Blastochloris viridis: one gene and its partner. The protein of the gene in region 1 interacts with the protein of each later gene in a pairwise test. Links are inferred from orthologs where the notes say so. Each region holds a gene or a part of one and is shown on either strand. Other genes may lie near its edges.

Region 1 (3,238 bases):
CCGAAGGAGGCCAAGGGGGCCGGCTTCACCGAGGCGCCGCGCGGCGCCTTGGCGCACTGGATCCGCATCAAGGACACCAAGATCGACAACTACCAGTGCGTGGTGCCGACCACCTGGAACGGCAGCCCGCGCGACCCGAGCGGCAACATCGGCGCGTTCGAGGCGGCGCTGCTCGACACCAAGGTGGCCGATCCCAATCAGCCGCTCGAGATCATCCGCACGCTGCATTCGTTCGACCCGTGCCTGGCCTGCTCGACCCACGTGATGAGCGAGGATGGCCAGGAAATGGCGAGGGTCACCGTCCGTTGACGCGCCGCCTCGCGCGTCGCTGCGCAACGGATCATTGGTGTCGGAGGGGGAACCCATGACGCAAGTCAGCGACCTGAACGTCACTCTTCGCAATGGCGAGGCGAACGGCAGCGCCCCGGTGATGCGGGTGTCGACGTTGCAGGGTGCAATCGACAGCCGCGGCGAGCGCGCCTCCCGCCGCCAGACGGTCTATGTCTATCAGGCGCCGGTTCGGCTGTGGCACTGGATCACCGCGCTGTTGCTGGTGGTGCTGTGCGTCAGCGGCTATTTCATTGGTTCGCCGCCGCCGACGCTGTCGGGCGAAGCGAGCGACCATTTCCTGATGGGCTATATCCGCTTCGCCCATTTTTCCGCCGGCTACGTGCTCGCGGTGGGCTTTGTGTTCCGGCTCTACTGGGCGTTCGTCGGCAACCGCTATTCCCGCCAGGTCTGGGTCTTGCCGGTGTGGAGCCGGCTGTGGTGGTGGGGGCTCCTCAACGAGCTGAAGTGGTATCTCTTCCTGGTGCGCGACCCCAAGAAATACGTCGGCCACAACCCGCTCGGCCACGCCGCGATGTTCACCTACATGATCGTGCTGGCGTTCATGATCACGACCGGCTTTGCGCTCTATTCGCAGGGCACCGGTGCCGATTCCTGGCAGGCCAAGGCGTTCGGCTGGGTGTTCGACATCTGGCCGAACTCGCAGGACGTCCACACTTGGCACCATCTCGGCATGTGGTCGATCGTGATCTTCTTCCTCGTCCACGTCTATGCCGCGGTGCGCGAGGATATCCTGTCGCGTCAGAGCATGATCTCCTCGATCGTGTCGGGCGAACGTGTGTTCCGCGATGACTTCCGCGATTGACCTCGACGCCGGCGGCCGGGCGCGCACCCTGGTGCTCGGCATCGGCAACATTCTGTGGGGCGACGAGGCGTTCGGGGTGCGGGCGGTGGAGGCATTCCACCGCGCTTTCGAACTGCCGGCGGACGTCACCGTGCTCGATGGCGGCACCCAGGGGCTCTACCTCGTCGAGTTCGTCGAGGCCGCCGACCAGCTTCTGGTGTTCGACGCCATCGATTACGGGCTCGAGCCCGGCACGCTGAAGGTGGTGCAGGGCTGCGAGGTGCCGAAGTTCACCGGCGCCAAGAAGATGAGCCTGCACCAGACCGGCTTCCAGGAGGTGCTGAGCGCGGCGGACCTGCTCGGCCGCTATCCCGCGCGCCTTGCGCTGGTCGGCTGCCAGCCGCTCGACCTGGAGAACTGGGGCGGACCGCTCACCGCGCCGGTGCGCGCTGCCATCGCGCCGGCGCTGGCAGCGGCGCGGGACATCCTGGCCGGCTGGGGCGTCGCGGTCGCCGAGCGTGCGATGCCGGTCGAGGGTCTGCTCGGCCACGACATTGGCCTCGCTGCGTTCGAACGCAGCCATGCCGGGTGAGGTGAGGGCGATGTGCGTCGGGTTTCCCATGCGGGTGGTGGCGGGCGACGACTTCGCCGCGACGTGCGAGCGCGGCGGCGCGAGCGAGCGCGTCTCGCTGCTGCTGGTCGGCCCGCAGCCGGTTGGCACCAGCGTGCTGGTGCACAACGGCACCGCAGTGCGGGTGCTGGGCGAGGCGGAGGCGCGGCAGATCGACGATGCCCTGGCCGGCGTCGCTGCCGCGCTGGAGGGCCGAGCGTTCGAGCACCTGTTCGCCGATCTGATCGAGCGCGAGCCGGAGCTGCCGGCGGTCCTCAAGCCCGCCGGCGCGGCGACGGGGAACGGGAGGACGAAGCGATGAGCGCGCTGATCGAGGCGCTGGTGAGCCGCCACGGCCTCGCCCTGGTCGACCGCCGCAGCATCGAGGCGTTTTTAGCGCCGGCCGCCGGCGAGCCGGCGCACGCGCTGCTGTTCTTCACCGGCGATCCGGCCGTCCGCGGCGAGACCGCCGACGTCGCGGTGGTGCTGCCGCAGTTGCTCGCCGCCTTCCATGGCCGGCTGCGTGCGGCGGTGGTGGCGCGCGACGCCGAGGACGCGCTGAAGCGGCGCTTCCACGTCGCGGTGGTGCCGAGCCTGGTGGTGGTGCGCGGCGCCGAGACCGTCGGCGTGCTGCCGCGCATCCGCGACTGGTCCGACTACGTCGCGCGTATCGCCGCCTGGCTCGACCCGCAGGCGCCGGCGCTGGCGCCCTCAAAGGGGCCGCGCACCGAATTCAGCTATTCCGGACAAGGCGGTGGCGCATGACGGCAGGGTTCTGGATCGCGCCGCAGGGTGCCGCGGGGCCGGTGGCGCTGGTGCCGGTCTCGGTGGACGAGACGCCGCGCCGCGGCGCGGCCTCCGGCTTGGCGGTGGCCGGCACCGAGGACACGGTGGCGCGCTGCCCGCGGGTCGCCGCGCTGGTGCCGCTGCTGGTCGCAGCGCTGGAGGCGCGGGCCGCCGGCCGCGCCGGCCAACTGTTCGACCTCGCCGGCCTCGACGCGCTCGAGCTGAAGCTGATCGCCGACATGACCGGCGAGGGCGAGGTTGCTGCCACCGTGGCGTTGCCGGACGGCGTGCTCGCCCACATCGTGGAATCGGTGATGGCCGGGCTGTGGCGGGTGCGCTTCACCGACGCCGATGGCGGTGTGGTCGCCGACTATCTGGAGGTCGGCGCGATCCCGGAAGCGGTGCGCCGCGCCGCCGTCATGACCGGCCAAACCATGACCGGCCAGATCATGACCGGCCAGATCATGACCGCGGCAGCGATGACGCAAGGGACGGGCGAGGCCGGCTCGCCGACCGCGCTGGCGCTGCTGGCGGAGATCGCGCAGCACGTCGCGACCTGGCGACCCGGCTCTGCGAACCGCATCGTCACGCTGTCGCTGCTGCCGGTGTCGCCGGGCGACATGGCGGTTCTGCAGCAGGCGCTGGGCAACGGCCCGGTGCAGATCGTCTCCCGCGGCTATGGCAGCTGCCGGGTGCTGGCCACCGCCACC
Region 2 (3,881 bases), 190 kb from region 1 along the record:
ATCGAGTTTATATAGTTCATCATCGCCGCATTTAGCGTAGAACTATTTAAGTGAAGGGCTATCAAGAACGTCAGATCGCCGCGGGTCAGATTGACCACTTCGGCCATGTCCCCGCGATAGAATTCATCCAGCGCGGCTTCCAACTCCTTTGCGCGATCGGAATCGCGAGCGCTGACGTCGTCCATCTGCCTCTCCTCCCGCAGGCGGCTTAAGCCGCCTGCGCCGCCTGCCATTCTCGCATCGCCTGCGCGTCGCGCAAGGAGATGTCCGGAAACGCCGGGTCGGCGCCGACATCGGCGGTGATGCGCCAGGAGCGGGCGCACTTGGTCCCTTCCGCCTTGGCCGGCACCACCGCGACGCCTGGCACCTCATCGAGCCGGAAGGCGTCGGCCGGGCCGGCACCAGCCTCAAGCCTGAGGCCCGAGGTGATGCAGGCTTCGGCGAAATCGACGCTGGCGATGGTGGCGCTGAGCGCCTCCTCAGTGATGAACACCACCGGCGCGGCCTCAAGGCTGGAGCCGATGCGCTTGTTCGCCCGCTCGATCTCCAGCGCGCCGGTGACGACGCGGCGCACCCGCCGCACCTGCTCCCACTTGGCGGCCAGCGCCTCGTCGCGCCACTCGGCCGGGATAGCCGGGAACAGCTCCAGATGCACCGAGCCCGCGCCGTAGCGCGCCAGCCACGCCTCCTCCGAGGTGAAGGACAGCACCGGCGCCAGCCACGTCACCAGCGTGTCGAACAGGCGGTCGATCACCGTCAGCGCCGCCTTGCGCTTCTTTGACGAGATCGGCTCGCAATAGAGCGCATCTTTTCGCACGTCGAAATAGAACGCCGACAGGTCCGCGGTCATGAATGCGGTCAGCGCGGCGTGGATCTTCTTGTAGTCGAAGTCGGCATAGGCCTGCCGCACCACCGGATCGAGCAGGGCGAGCTCATGCAGCATCAGCCGCTCCAGCTCCGGCATGTCGGCAAAGGCGACGCGGTCCTCGTCGCGGAAATGGGCGAGCGAGCCCAGCATCCAGCGCAGGGTGTTGCGGAGCTTGCGGTAGGTGTCGGCGGTGGTTTTCAGGATTTCCGGGCCGATGCGCAGATCGTCGGAATAGTCCGAGGCGCACACCCACAGCCGCAGGATGTCGGCGCCCGAGGCCTTGATGACGTCCTGCGGCGCCACCGTGTTGCCGAGCGACTTCGACATCTTGCGGCCGTCCTCGTCCAGCACGAAGCCGTGGGTCAGCACCACGTCGTAGGGCGCGCGGCCTCTGGTGCCGCAGCTCTCCAGCAGCGAGGAGTGGAACCAGCCGCGGTGCTGGTCGGAGCCCTCCAGATACATCACGGTGTCGAGGCCGCCGTCGCGGATGCGCTTGATGCCGGCAAGGCCGGGGAAGTGCACCGGGTCTTCCAGCGTATAGGCGTGGGTCGAGCCAGAATCGAACCACACATCCAGCACGTCGGTGACCTTCTCCCAGGCCGCGGGGTCATGCTCGGGCGCAAGGAAGCGCGCGCCGTCGGCATCGGCGAACCAGGCGTCCGCGCCTTCGTTGGCGAAGGCGTCGGCAATGCGGGCGTTGACGGCCTCGTCCTTGAGGATTTCGCCGCTCTCGCGGTGGACGAACACGGTGATCGGCACGCCCCAGGCGCGCTGGCGCGACACCACCCAGTCCGGGCGGTTCGAAATCATGCCGGTGATGCGGTTCTCGCCAGTGGCGGGCACCCAGCGCGTCTCGCTGATCGAGCGCAGCGCCACCTCGCGCAGCGTCTTACCGTCGAGAGACGGGGTTGGCTTGTCGAGGGCGATGAACCACTGCGGGGTGTTGCGGAAGATCACCGGCTTCTTGGAGCGCCAGGAGTGCGGGTACTGGTGCTTGAGCTTGCCGCGGGCGATCAGCGCGCCGGCGTCGGTCAGCGCCGCGATCACCGCCTTGTTCGCGTCGCCCTGCTCGCCCTTGTGGGTGAGCACGCGCTTGCCCTCGAAGCCGGGAGCGTCCTTGGTGTAGGCGCCGTCGGCGTCGACCGGATAGGGGATGGTCGGATCGATGCCGCGCGCCTCGAGCAGGCGCCTGGAGGCCATCCAGATCTCGAAGTCTTCGCGGCCGTGGCTCGGCGCGGTGTGGACGAAGCCGGTGCCGGTGTCGTCGGTGACGTGGTCGCCGTCGAGCAGGGGGACGTCGAAGGTGTAGCCGAGCGCGGCGAGCGGGTGGGCGCAGCGGACACCCGCAAGTTCCGCGCGCGAAACGTCCGACAGACGTTTGAACGCGGACACACGCGCTTGTTTGAAAACCTCATCCGCAAGTTTGTCAGCTAAGACCAACTTGTCGCCGACCTTCGCCCAGTTGTCCGCGGGCGCTTCCGTCACCTCATAGAGGCCGTAGGCGATGCGGGACGAGAAGCTGATGGCGCGATTGCCGGGGATGGTCCACGGCGTGGTGGTCCAGATGACGACGGAGGCCCCGATCAGCTTGGCGAAGCTTTCTTGGCTTTTCTGAGCTAGTGCTTCGCTTGCTTCCGCGGAGCCATCAGTCCACGCCACAGCACCGCCAGCTGTGTACCGGACCGGAAACTTCACCCAGATCGTATCCGAGACGTGGTCCTCGTACTCGACCTCGGCCTCGGCCAGCGCCGTCTTCTCGACCACGCTCCACATCACCGGTTTCGAGCCGCGATAAAGCTGCCCGGTCACCGCGAATTTCATGATTTCACAGGCGATCTGCGCTTCCGCCGCAAAGCTCATGGTCGAGTACGGGTGGTCCCAGTCGCCGATGACGCCGAGGCGCTTGAACTCGGTGCGCTGCACGTCCAGCCAATGCTCGGCGAAGGTGCGGCACTCTTTCCGAAACTCCACCACCGGCACCGCGTCCTTGTTCTTGCCCTTGGCGCGGTACTGCTCCTCGATCTTCCACTCGATCGGCAGGCCGTGGCAGTCCCAACCCGGCACGTAGTTGGAGTCGAAGCCCAGCATCTGCTGGGACTTGGTCACCACGTCTTTCAGGATCTTGTTCAGCGCGTGGCCGATGTGGATGTTGCCATTGGCGTAGGGCGGGCCATCGTGCAGCACGAATTTCGGCCGACCGGCGGCGCTCTGGCGCAAGCGCCCGTAGAGGTCGCCCTCCTCCCAGGCCTTGAGCAACTCGGGCTCCTTCTGCGGCAGGCCGGCCCGCATCGGGAACGCGGTCTGCGGCAGGAACAGGGTCTGGGAGTAATCGAACGCGGTATCGGCCGAGGCGGCCGTGGTCGAGGCGGCCTTGGCGTCGGCGGCGTCTAGCTTGGTCATGGCGATCTGGGCTCGGGCAGCAAAGGGACGAATTCGGGCGGGACCATCATCCCGACCCCCGACGGACCGTCAGGCCCGGCCGGAGGCCGGGCGGCGAATTCGTGCCGCAAAGAGACTATCGACGGGCGCGCGCTGCATGGCGTTCCTCTTAGCAAGCCCGGCGCCGCGGATAAAGCGTCCCGGCGGCCGTTTGCCGGCCGCCGCCGCCCGGCACCCGCAAAAAATCCGCAAGTCGGGCAACCAGCGGCGCGGGGGAGCGGCCAGCCGCCGGCCAGCTTCAGACGGCGCAGCGGTGAGGCGCCGGCGCCAAACAGGCCGCCCAGGCCAGATACGAAAATCCGGCCAGAGCGGCCGGATTTCGCAACCTTTGCGGGGGTCGACGCGATGATCCGGGGGGGGCGGACAATCACGTCGCAATCCCCGCCAATGCGCTCACGCCGCGCGCTCGGCGTCCTCGCTGCGCAACTGGAGCAGGAAGTCGCGCACCTCGTTTGCCAGGCGGTCGGACTGGCGGGCGAGGTCGTCGGACGCCGCCAGCACGTCGGAAGCCGAGCGGCCGGTCTCGTCGATCGCCGATGACACCCCGGAGACGTTGCCGCTCAGGACGCCGGTG

Evidence for each region.
Region 2: the proteins of BVIR_RS12350 (region 1) and ileS interact in binary tests that used the Escherichia coli proteins (3 or more experiments, as listed by UniProt). The link is inferred for Blastochloris viridis from one-to-one orthologs.

The regions. Positions count from the first base shown.
Region 1 is NZ_CP012946.1:2,814,014-2,817,251, reverse strand. Bases 1-2,930 are described here. They hold BVIR_RS12350 (HyaD/HybD family hydrogenase maturation endopeptidase), read left to right. Parts: upstream 1-1,136; coding sequence 1,137-1,724; downstream 1,725-2,930. Other genes in these bases: BVIR_RS12335 (hydrogenase expression/formation protein), read left to right, coding at 2,504-2,930; BVIR_RS12340 (thioredoxin domain-containing protein), read left to right, coding at 2,061-2,507; BVIR_RS12345 (HypC/HybG/HupF family hydrogenase formation chaperone), read left to right, coding at 1,735-2,064; cybH (Ni/Fe-hydrogenase, b-type cytochrome subunit), read left to right, coding at 431-1,153; BVIR_RS12360 (nickel-dependent hydrogenase large subunit), read left to right, coding at 1-309. In the rest of the region: more of BVIR_RS12335, read left to right, coding at 2,931-3,238.
Region 2 is NZ_CP012946.1:3,005,851-3,009,731, forward strand. Bases 9-3,581 are described here. They hold ileS (isoleucine--tRNA ligase), read right to left. Parts: upstream 3,269-3,581; coding sequence 209-3,268; downstream 9-208. Other genes in these bases: BVIR_RS13140 (hypothetical protein), read right to left, coding at 9-185. Outside these bases: more of BVIR_RS13140, read right to left, coding at 1-8; BVIR_RS13150 (methyl-accepting chemotaxis protein), read right to left, coding at 3,701-3,881. UniProt on the Escherichia coli protein: Catalyzes the attachment of isoleucine to tRNA(Ile). As IleRS can inadvertently accommodate and process structurally similar amino acids such as valine, to avoid such errors it has two additional distinct tRNA(Ile)-dependent editing activities.